One region of the Pseudomonas cavernicola genome, then DNA from elsewhere that is predicted to be linked to it. Evidence: predicted binding sites of a transcription regulator. Region 1 holds the regulator's gene; each other region holds the start of a gene.

Region 1 (2,201 bases):
CCGGGCGGTATTCGCGTAGTGCCGGCAGCCTCGGGCACGCAGAGCATGGTGCACCTCACGCCGATGCAGCATGCCGGGTTGATCCAGGCATTCAGCGAGATCAGTGACAACCTCGACGTGCTGGTGATCGATACCGCCGCCGGGATTGGCGATGCGGTGGTCAGCTTCGTGCGTGCCGCCCAGGAAGTCATAGTGGTCGTGTGCGATGAGCCGACCTCGATCACGGACGCCTACGCGCTGATCAAACTGCTCAATCGCGACCACGGTATGAGCCGTTTTCGCGTGCTGGCCAACATGGCACATAGCCCGCAAGAGGGCCGTAATCTCTTCGCCAAGCTGACCAAAGTGACTGATCGGTTCCTCGACGTGGCGCTGCAGTACGTTGGCGCTGTGCCCTACGATGAGTCAGTCCGCAAGGCTGTGCAGAAACAACGCGCGGTCTACGAAGCTTTCCCGCGCTCGAAGTGCTCGCTGGCGTTCAAAGCGATAGCTCAGAAAGTCGATACCTGGCCATTGCCGGCCAACCCACGCGGGCATCTGGAATTTTTCGTCGAGCGCCTGGTGCAGCAACCGATCGCTGATCCGGCCGTATGACAGCAGCCAATGGACTTCGTATGTACAGCAAGGCACAGGCGCAGGATTCCCAGCACCAGTTGATCGAGCGCTATGCACCGCTGGTCAAACGCATCGCCTACCACTTGCTGGCCCGTTTGCCAGCCGGCGTTCAGGTGGAAGATCTGATCCAGGCCGGCATGATTGGCCTGCTCGAAGCTTCGAAAAAATACGACTCCAGTAAAGGTGCCAGCTTCGAAACCTTTGCCGGGATTCGCATCCGTGGCTCCATGCTGGATGAGGTGCGCAAGGGGGACTGGGCGCCGCGCTCGGTGCACCGCAATAGCCGGATGGTCAGTGACGCGATCAGAAAAATTGAGGCCAGAACAGGCCGAGACGCTAAAGATCAAGAAGTTGCGGCCGAACTCCAATTGAGTCTCGAGGATTACTACGGCATTCTTGGCGACACTTTGGGCAGCCGCTTGTTCAGTTTCGACGACCTGTTACAGGACGGAGAGCATGCCGGTCTGCGTGAAGACGCCGGTATTACCCACGTCGAGCCTTCGCGCGATCTGGAAGATGAACGCTTCCAGTCGGCGCTGGCGGCTGCCATCGCCAACCTGCCGGAGCGCGAGCAGTTGGTGTTGTCGCTGTATTACGACGAAGAACTGAATCTCAAGGAAATTGGCGAAGTGCTGGGGGTCAGCGAGTCGCGGGTCAGCCAGTTACATAGCCAGTGTGCCGCTCGTTTGCGTGCACGCCTGAGCGAGTGGCGCGCGAGCTGAGCGGTACTGCCAGTTTCACGATTGAACGGCGTATTCAGGTGCTGAATACGTTTAGGACTGTACGGAGGTCGACTTGGACAAGAACATGAAAATCCTCATCGTTGACGACTTCTCAACGATGCGACGGATCATCAAGAACCTCTTGCGTGACTTGGGATTCACCAATACCGCTGAGGCCGATGATGGCACCACTGCACTGCCGATGTTGCAAAGCGGCAGCTTCGACTTTCTAGTCACCGACTGGAATATGCCCGGTATGACCGGCATCGATTTGTTGCGCGCGGTGCGGGCTGATGAGCGTTTGAAACAGTTGCCGGTGTTGATGGTGACTGCTGAAGCCAAACGCGACCAAATTATCGAAGCGGCGCAAGCCGGGGTGAATGGTTATGTGGTTAAACCGTTCACGGCCCAAGTGCTGAAAGAAAAGATCGAAAAGATCTTCGAGCGGGTTAACGGCTGATGCCTGCCGTGGGGGCACTATGGAGCATAACGATCTATCAATGGGTGACCTTGAGTCGACCCTGAAGTCCCATGCCCGTGAGCTGGTCGATAGCCTGGAAAAAGGCAATTTCGGCGATGCGGTGCAACTTATCCATGAACTCAACAAGGCACGTGATCGCGGTCTGTACCACGAAGTGGGCAAGCTGACGCGCGAGTTGCACAACGCCATCGTCAATTTTCAGCTCGATCCGCGGGTGCCTTATGCGCAGGAGGTCTCGCAGATCACCGATGCCACCGAGCGGCTGAACTACGTGGTGACGATGACCGAGAAAGCGGCCAATCGCACCATGGACCTGGTCGAACAGAGCGCGCCGCTGGTCAATGATCTGAGTGGCGAAGCACAAAGCCTGAGTGCCGACTGGG
Region 2 (2,201 bases), on a different contig from region 1:
CGAGGAAAAACTTGCTGCTGCCGCTGACAGCCGCGTCCAGCAGGGCTTCCTGGTGCACGTTGCGCTTCAGAATGGGCAGGCAATAGAAGTGCGGGCGAATACCGCCAACCAGCATGTGATTGCGGTTGTACAGCAGATGATGGGCAGTGATGGTGGCGCCGACGTTCGCCGAAGCAGCGTTGACGAACTGCACGGCCTCGCGGGTGGTGATGTGTTCAAACACCACTTTCAGCGTCGGAAAGCGCTCGACCACACGGCTCAGCTGTTCGTCGATGAACACTTTCTCGCGGTCGAATACGTCGATTTCGCCACGGGTGACTTCCCCGTGTACCAGCAGCGGCAGGCCGACTTCGGCCATGGCTTCCAGAACCGGGAAAATCTTGTCGATGCTGGTAACGCCAGCGTCCGAGTTGGTCGTGGCGCCGGCCGGATAGAGTTTGGCGGCGTGGACGAAGCCCGAGGCCTTGGCCGCGCGAACGTCTTCGGCGCTGGTGAGGTCGGTGAGGTAAAGCACCATCAGCGGCTCGAAACGACTCCCGGCCGGACGCGCGGCCAGGATGCGCTGGCGATAGGCATCAGCTTCTTCGGTATTGCGTACCGGCGGCACCAGGTTCGGCATGATGATGGCGCGGCCAAAGGTGCGCGCGACGTCGGCGACGGTACGCGGCAGTACCGCGCCATCACGTAGATGGATGTGCCAGTCGTCGGGGCGCAGCAGGGTCAGGCGGTCGGTCATTGGGGGAATTCCAGGCGGGCAAAACTACTGGGAATGCTACCGGAAAAGCCGCTCTCAGGCACCCGCTATCAAGTTTTGCCTGACTCAACCGATACCACTGTGGAATGCCGTTATTCCTTGTGGAGTCCGCCGTGCGCCAGCATTATCTCGCCTTGCTCAGTCTGATCGCCAGCTTGCCGGCCGTGGCCATCACCTTTCAGACGCGTCTGGAAAAGGTTGAGTGGAAGGTCGAGGGCGATCAGTTTGAGTGCCGTCTGTCGCAAAGCATCACCGATTTCGGGGTTGGCGAGTTCGTCCGGCGCGCTGGCGAGCAAGCTACGTTCCGCTTACAGGCACGTGAGCAGTGGATGGGCAGTGGTTCCGCGACTCTGTTGGCGGCCGCGGTACCTTGGCAGCCAGGGCGTGGCGATATCAACCTGGGCGTGGTCAGCGTGGGCTCGGGAGAGGTGCCACTCAACAGCTCGCAGCAGCAAGGCGCGCGTCTGCTCAGTGGTTTGCTCGACGGGCGCAGTCCGTTAGTCCGGCATCGCACGCTACAAGGCGGCGAGGGGCTGGAGGTGCGATTGCTGCCGGTCAAGTTCAACAAGGCCTATAGCGACTATCTGGCCTGCACAGCCAAGTTGCTGCCGGTTAACTTCGATCAGATCAAGCAGGCGCAGATCGGTTTTCCGGGTGGCGGTTCGGCGCTTGATGATGCCTCTCGGGCCAAACTGGAAATTATCCTGCAATACCTCAAGGCCGATCCCAGCGTTAATCACATCGAGTTGGATGGCCACTCGGACAACGGTGGTAGCCGCCTGACCAATCGTGACTTATCGCGCCGTCGCGCCTTGGCGGTGCTGGATTACTTCAAAGCCAACGGTGTGCCGGAGCAGCAGATCGTTATGCGCTTTCATGGCGAGCGCTACCCGGTGGCGCAGAACAACAACGAAACCAACCGCGCGCGTAATCGGCGGGTGACTGTACATCTGTCACGTGAGGCCGCACCTGCCGACACGCCAACCCCGGCCGCCGTTGCGCCTAATCCGGCAGCCGCCTCCTGAGCCTAGAAGCCTGTCGGGTGTAGGTTGGCGCTGAGCGCAGCGATGCCCAACAAGGAGTCGCCTAGCGACTCCCTTGACTCGAAGGTAGCCCGGCCCTGCAGGCCAGTCGTTGGGCATCGCCTTCGGCTCAGCGCCAACCTCCTAGTGGTCGCACAGGCGAAAGATTCTGTCGCTTCGTCGTCAGAAGCCGTCGCGCCTCTGTAAATCAGCCGGCGCGAGCAGTAGAATCGCGGGTTTTCCGTACAACCCCGTGGAGTGATGGCATGGCGGACGTAAAGAAGGTTGTCCTGGCGTATTCCGGTGGCCTCGACACTTCGGTGATTCTCAAGTGGCTGCAAGATACCTATCAATGTGAAGTGGTGACTTTCACCGCGGATCTCGGCCAAGGCGAAGAAGTTGAGCCGGCACGCGCCAAGGCGCAG
Region 3 (2,201 bases), on a different contig from region 1:
GTGGTCAGTTGCATGACGCTGGCGAACGGGCTGGGTTCGCGTAACAGTTCGCGGCAGTGCTGGCGCCAGGCACTTAGTGCCTCGCTCTGCGGGGCCGGGGTAGCCGTCGTGGGTTGCAGGCGACGTGCAGCCCAGGGCCAGAGTAAGGCTTCGGCCGGGTGCCAGAGGTCGGCGGCAGCGTGCAGGTGCGCGCTCTGCACCGCCTGCTGGTGAACCAGTTGTTGTAGTTCGCTCAGCGGCAGTTGCAGGTACAGGCCAGTCAGGCGTTGCCAGCGCAGGCTTTGCGGGCTATCCCAGGCCTGATGTGCCGCTAGCGCCAGGCCGTTGGCCAGCATGGTGGTGTTAGCCGGTTGGGTCAGCCAGCGGCGTAGTGTGCTATCGGCGTCAAGTGCCTGTTGCTGCTGGAGTGGATGCTGATTGTCGCGGGCGATATGCAGCGCTTTGACCAGTAAGCGTCGTTCGCCTGCGAGCAGGCGGTAACCCTGAAGTATCCACTCCGGCAGCCGCCAATGTTCGGCGAGGGCCAGGCACAGACTGAGCAGCGATACGCCCAGCAGTTCGTGTTCGACCTTGCTAGCCGGCTCGCCCTTGCCCAGCACGCGCTGTTCCCAGGCCTCGAACAGTTCGGGGTGGGCGGCGGCCAATGGCCAAAGCGGCGCCAGGAACAGCAGGCTGCTCCAATGGATTTCTTGCCAGAGTCGCGCCAACCGATTGGCGAACAGGCCGTTAGCCTGTTGCGCCGCGTGCTGGCTAATCAGTTGCAGTTGGCGCAGAGGGCGGGGGATTTCTTCTGTGGCGGCCGAGGGCAGGTGGTTCAGCAGCGCTTCGGTACGCTGCAGGCCCAGGCGAGTCAGAGCGATTTCCAGGCTTTCCGCCGGCTCGCTGAAGTTGGCGGTGTTGCGGTTAGCCTCGCGCAGCACCATCAAGGCGAGGGCCGGGCTGTTCTGGATCAGCTGGGCGACCTCGCGCAGCGAGCAGTTGCTGTTGGCCAAGGCGCGGCGCACCTGCTCATGGTTGGCAGGGAGGATAGGCAGCCGCACGCTATCGAGCTGCTTGAGCCAGGTCTTGAGGCTGCGTGGTAGAGGGGGGGAGGTCGGCATGTCGGTTGAGCCAATTGGCTTTTAGCCTTAACTGGCTATAGTCTGGCGTATAAGTTCCGATAATTAGAAGGGTTGTTTTTAATAACTCTTACTCTTGGTTGTGCAAGCATCTTTTTATGGCAAAAATCATTGGCATTATCGTTGTCTTCGCCGCCGTGTTCGGCGGGTATGTTTTATCGCATGGCAAAATCGCCGCACTGGTCCAACCTTTTGAGGTGCTGATCATCGGTGGCGCAGCGCTGGGGGCCTTTCTCCAGGCGAACCCTGGCAGCACGACCATGCATGTGTTCAAGAAGTCGCTGAAGATGTTCAGCACGCGCTTCACCCATGCCTTCTACCTGGAAGTGCTGGGCATGCTCTACGAGATCCTCAACAAGAGCCGCCGTGAAGGGATGATGGCCATCGAGGCGGATGTAGAGGACCCCAACGCCAGCACCATTTTCAGCAAGTATCCCAGCGTGCTGAAAGATGAGCGGATGACCGCTTACGTCTGTGATTACTTGCGCATCATGTCCTCCGGCAATATGGCGCCGCACGAGTTGGAAGGCCTGTTCGACATGGAACTGGTGAGCCTCAAGGAGGAGCTGGAGCATCCTTCGCATGCCGTGACACGGGTCGCCGATGCTCTACCGGGCTTCGGTATCGTTGCCGCGGTATTGGGGATTGTGGTGACCATGGCCTTGCTCGGCGAAGTCGAGCAATCCGCCCTCGGTCAGCATGTGGGGGCGGCGTTGGTCGGGACCTTCCTCGGTATTCTCGCGGCGTATGGCTTCTTCGGGCCGTTGGCGAACGCGCTGGGGCACGATGCCAAGGAAGAGCTGAACGTGTTCGAGGCGATCAAGGCTTGCCTGGTGGCTTCGGCCTCGGGCATGCCGCCGTCACTGGCGGTAGAGTTCGGTCGCAAGGTGTTGTTCCACTCACACCGGCCGAGTTTCAGCGAGCTGGAGCAAGCGATTCGCGGTCGCTGAGTCATGGATAACAACCAGCCAATCATCGTCAAGCGCGTCAAGCGCTACGCCGCGGGGCACCATGGCGGCTCCTGGAAGATCGCATTCGCCGACTTCGCCACGGCGATGATGGCGTTCTTCCTGGTGCTCTGGC
Region 4 (2,201 bases), 140 kb from region 1:
ATTTCGTTGCTGTCTTGGGCTAGGCGCGTCACGGTTTCGCCGGTTTCACCGACCGAGATGGATAGGCGCTGAATCGCTTCGCGGGTTTCCGTGGCGATGCTGCGACCCTGGCCGGTCAGGCGATTGGCTTCCTGCGTAGCGATGGCGGTGCGGGCGACATTGCTCGCCACCTCCAGCGTAGTTGCCGCCATCTCATTTACAGCCGTGGCCACTTGCTCGGTTTCCACGCGCTGGCGTTCCAGCCCGGCGGAGCTGTTCTGGGCCAGACTATCGGCCTGTTTGGCTTGTTGAGTCAGATGTTCGGCGGTGTCCTGCAGGCGAGTCAGGCAGGTTTTCAACCGTGCCTCTTGGCTCAAGATCGACATTTCCAGGCGCCCTTGCGGGCCGCGGCTGTCGGTGTACATCTGTGCAATTAACGGGTCGGAAGTGCTTTGTTCAGCCAAATGGAGCAGGCGCCGAAGGCCACGTTGCTGCCAATTGAGGCCAGCCAGGCCCAGCGGTACCGAGAGTCCGGCGGCGAGCAGGAAGCCCCAGCTGGAGTCGAGCCAGGCACCGATCACGAAGCCGACCAGGCTGACCAGAATGAACGGCAGCCAGTTCTGCAGAATCGGTAGCCAGCGGTCGCTGCTTGGAATGGCCGATTTGCCCGCGTTGATGCGTTGATACAGTGCCTCGGCGCGACGTACTTGCTCGGCCGTCGGTTTCACCCGTACCGATTCAAAACCTACGACCTGGCTATTTTCCAGCACCGGGGTGACGTAGGCGTTGACCCAGTAATGGTCGCCGCTCTTGCAGCGGTTTTTGACTATGCCCATCCACGGTCGACCCTTTTTCAGGGTGCTCCACATATGGGCGAACACTGCTGGTGGAACATCCGGGTGACGCACCAGGTTATGCGCTGCGCCGACCAGTTCGGCACGGGGAAAACCGCTGACTTCAACGAAAGCATCGTTGGCGTAAATGATCTGACCCTTGAGGTCAGTGGTGGAGATCAGCCGCTGCTGGGCGGGGAAAGTACGTTCACGCTGGGTGATGGGCTGATTATTGCGCATGGGGCTTATCCGTAAGGTCTGTGCTGGGTAATCGGCCGCCAAGCGGCAAAGTTGAGCGCTTTCGCCGGTGCCGATGCAAAGGTCGGCAGTTTAACCGCTTCAGCTGTGGATCAAATGCTTGGCGTCAGCAAACAGCCGGTTTGGCCGGGGCGATTGCCCCCCCTAGGGAAGCCCTTAAGAAGACTTCCCGAATCTGGTGAAAAACGCTCGTCCCATCATTTGAGCTACCCGATGAAGCAGATGCCCTTCGCCGATGCCGAGTACGCCGGCAAGCGCAAACAAACCAGCCGCGAGCGCTTCCTGATCGAAATGGATCAGGTGGTGCCGTAGAAAGGCCTGATCGCTCTGATCGAGCCGCATTACCCGAAGGGAGAAGGTGGTCGTCCGGCGTACCCGCTGGTTGCCATGCTGCGCGTGCACTTGCTGCAGAACTGGTTCGGCTACAGCGATCCGGCGATGGAGGAAGCGCTGTACGAGACCGCGATCCTCCGGCATTTTGCCGGCCTGGAACTCGACCGTATCCCGGATGAAACCACCATCCTCAACTTCCGCCGCCTGCTGGAGAAACATGATCTGGCCGCCGGGATTCTCTCGGTGATCAACGGTTATCTGGGTGACCGTGGCCTGATGCTGCGTCAGGGCACCATCGTTGGTGCCACCATCTTCCACGCGCCGAGTTCGACGAAGAACCAGGACGGCAAGCGCGACCCGCAAATGCACCAGACCAAGAGGGGCAACCATCAGGGCCGCAAAGTGATCTGGTCGGTTGCCGGCCGGCCCAGCACGTAAAGATGCACGGCAAGAAAAGCCTGATCGGTCGCATGAGGCGCAAGATCGAATACACCAAGGCCGCAGGTACGCGCCAAGGTCGAATACCTGTTCCGGGTGCACCTGTAATGCGGGGAAACCACCCCGCAACCGCTCCGGCCGGGGCTAAACTCCGGAATGGTGAGATCAAAATCGCCTGATTGATAGCTGAACTTCCATTTTTTTGACCTTGGTGGTCAGGACGCCAGCAGACTCAGGACTAATTCAGACCTTCCTTAAGTAATAAAATCGCCTTGGTTCAGCGCTGTCACGCCAACCAACTGGATCTCGAATTCAGCAGCTGCATCCTCATTGACACTCCCGGCCAACACGCCATCGGCA

Evidence for each region. Region 1 encodes FliA, which starts transcription of late flagellar genes. Its sites were predicted from a motif close to CTAAAGTTTNNNNNNNNNNNGCCGNTAA; they were not measured.
Region 2: D3879_RS13210 (flagellar protein MotY) is a predicted target of FliA. The motif match lies at 804-831, and genes of this name have one in related genera.
Region 3: motA (flagellar motor stator protein MotA) is a predicted target of FliA. The motif match lies at 1,136-1,163, and genes of this name have one in related genera.
Region 4: D3879_RS16725 (methyl-accepting chemotaxis protein) is a predicted target of FliA. The motif match lies at 1,081-1,108, and genes of this name have one in related genera.

The regions. Positions count from the first base shown of each region.
Region 1 is NZ_QYUR01000006.1:287,361-289,561, reverse strand. It holds gene fleN (flagellar synthesis regulator FleN) at 1-594, shown strand, start outside; gene fliA (RNA polymerase sigma factor FliA) at 591-1,337, shown strand; gene D3879_RS17405 (chemotaxis response regulator CheY) at 1,423-1,797, shown strand; gene D3879_RS17400 (protein phosphatase CheZ) at 1,817-2,201, shown strand, end outside.
Region 2 is NZ_QYUR01000002.1:2,768,816-2,771,016, reverse strand. It holds gene pyrC (dihydroorotase) at 1-736, opposite strand, end outside; gene D3879_RS13210 (flagellar protein MotY) at 868-1,779, shown strand; gene D3879_RS13205 (argininosuccinate synthase) at 2,043-2,201, shown strand, end outside.
Region 3 is NZ_QYUR01000002.1:1,689,521-1,691,721, forward strand. It holds gene D3879_RS08180 (HDOD domain-containing protein) at 1-1,100, opposite strand, end outside; gene motA (flagellar motor stator protein MotA) at 1,217-2,068, shown strand; gene motB (flagellar motor protein MotB) at 2,072-2,201, shown strand, end outside.
Region 4 is NZ_QYUR01000006.1:144,682-146,882, reverse strand. It holds gene D3879_RS16725 (methyl-accepting chemotaxis protein) at 1-1,052, opposite strand, end outside; partial or broken gene D3879_RS16720 (IS5 family transposase) at 1,284-1,940, shown strand; gene D3879_RS27530 (putative Ig domain-containing protein) at 2,096-2,201, opposite strand, start outside.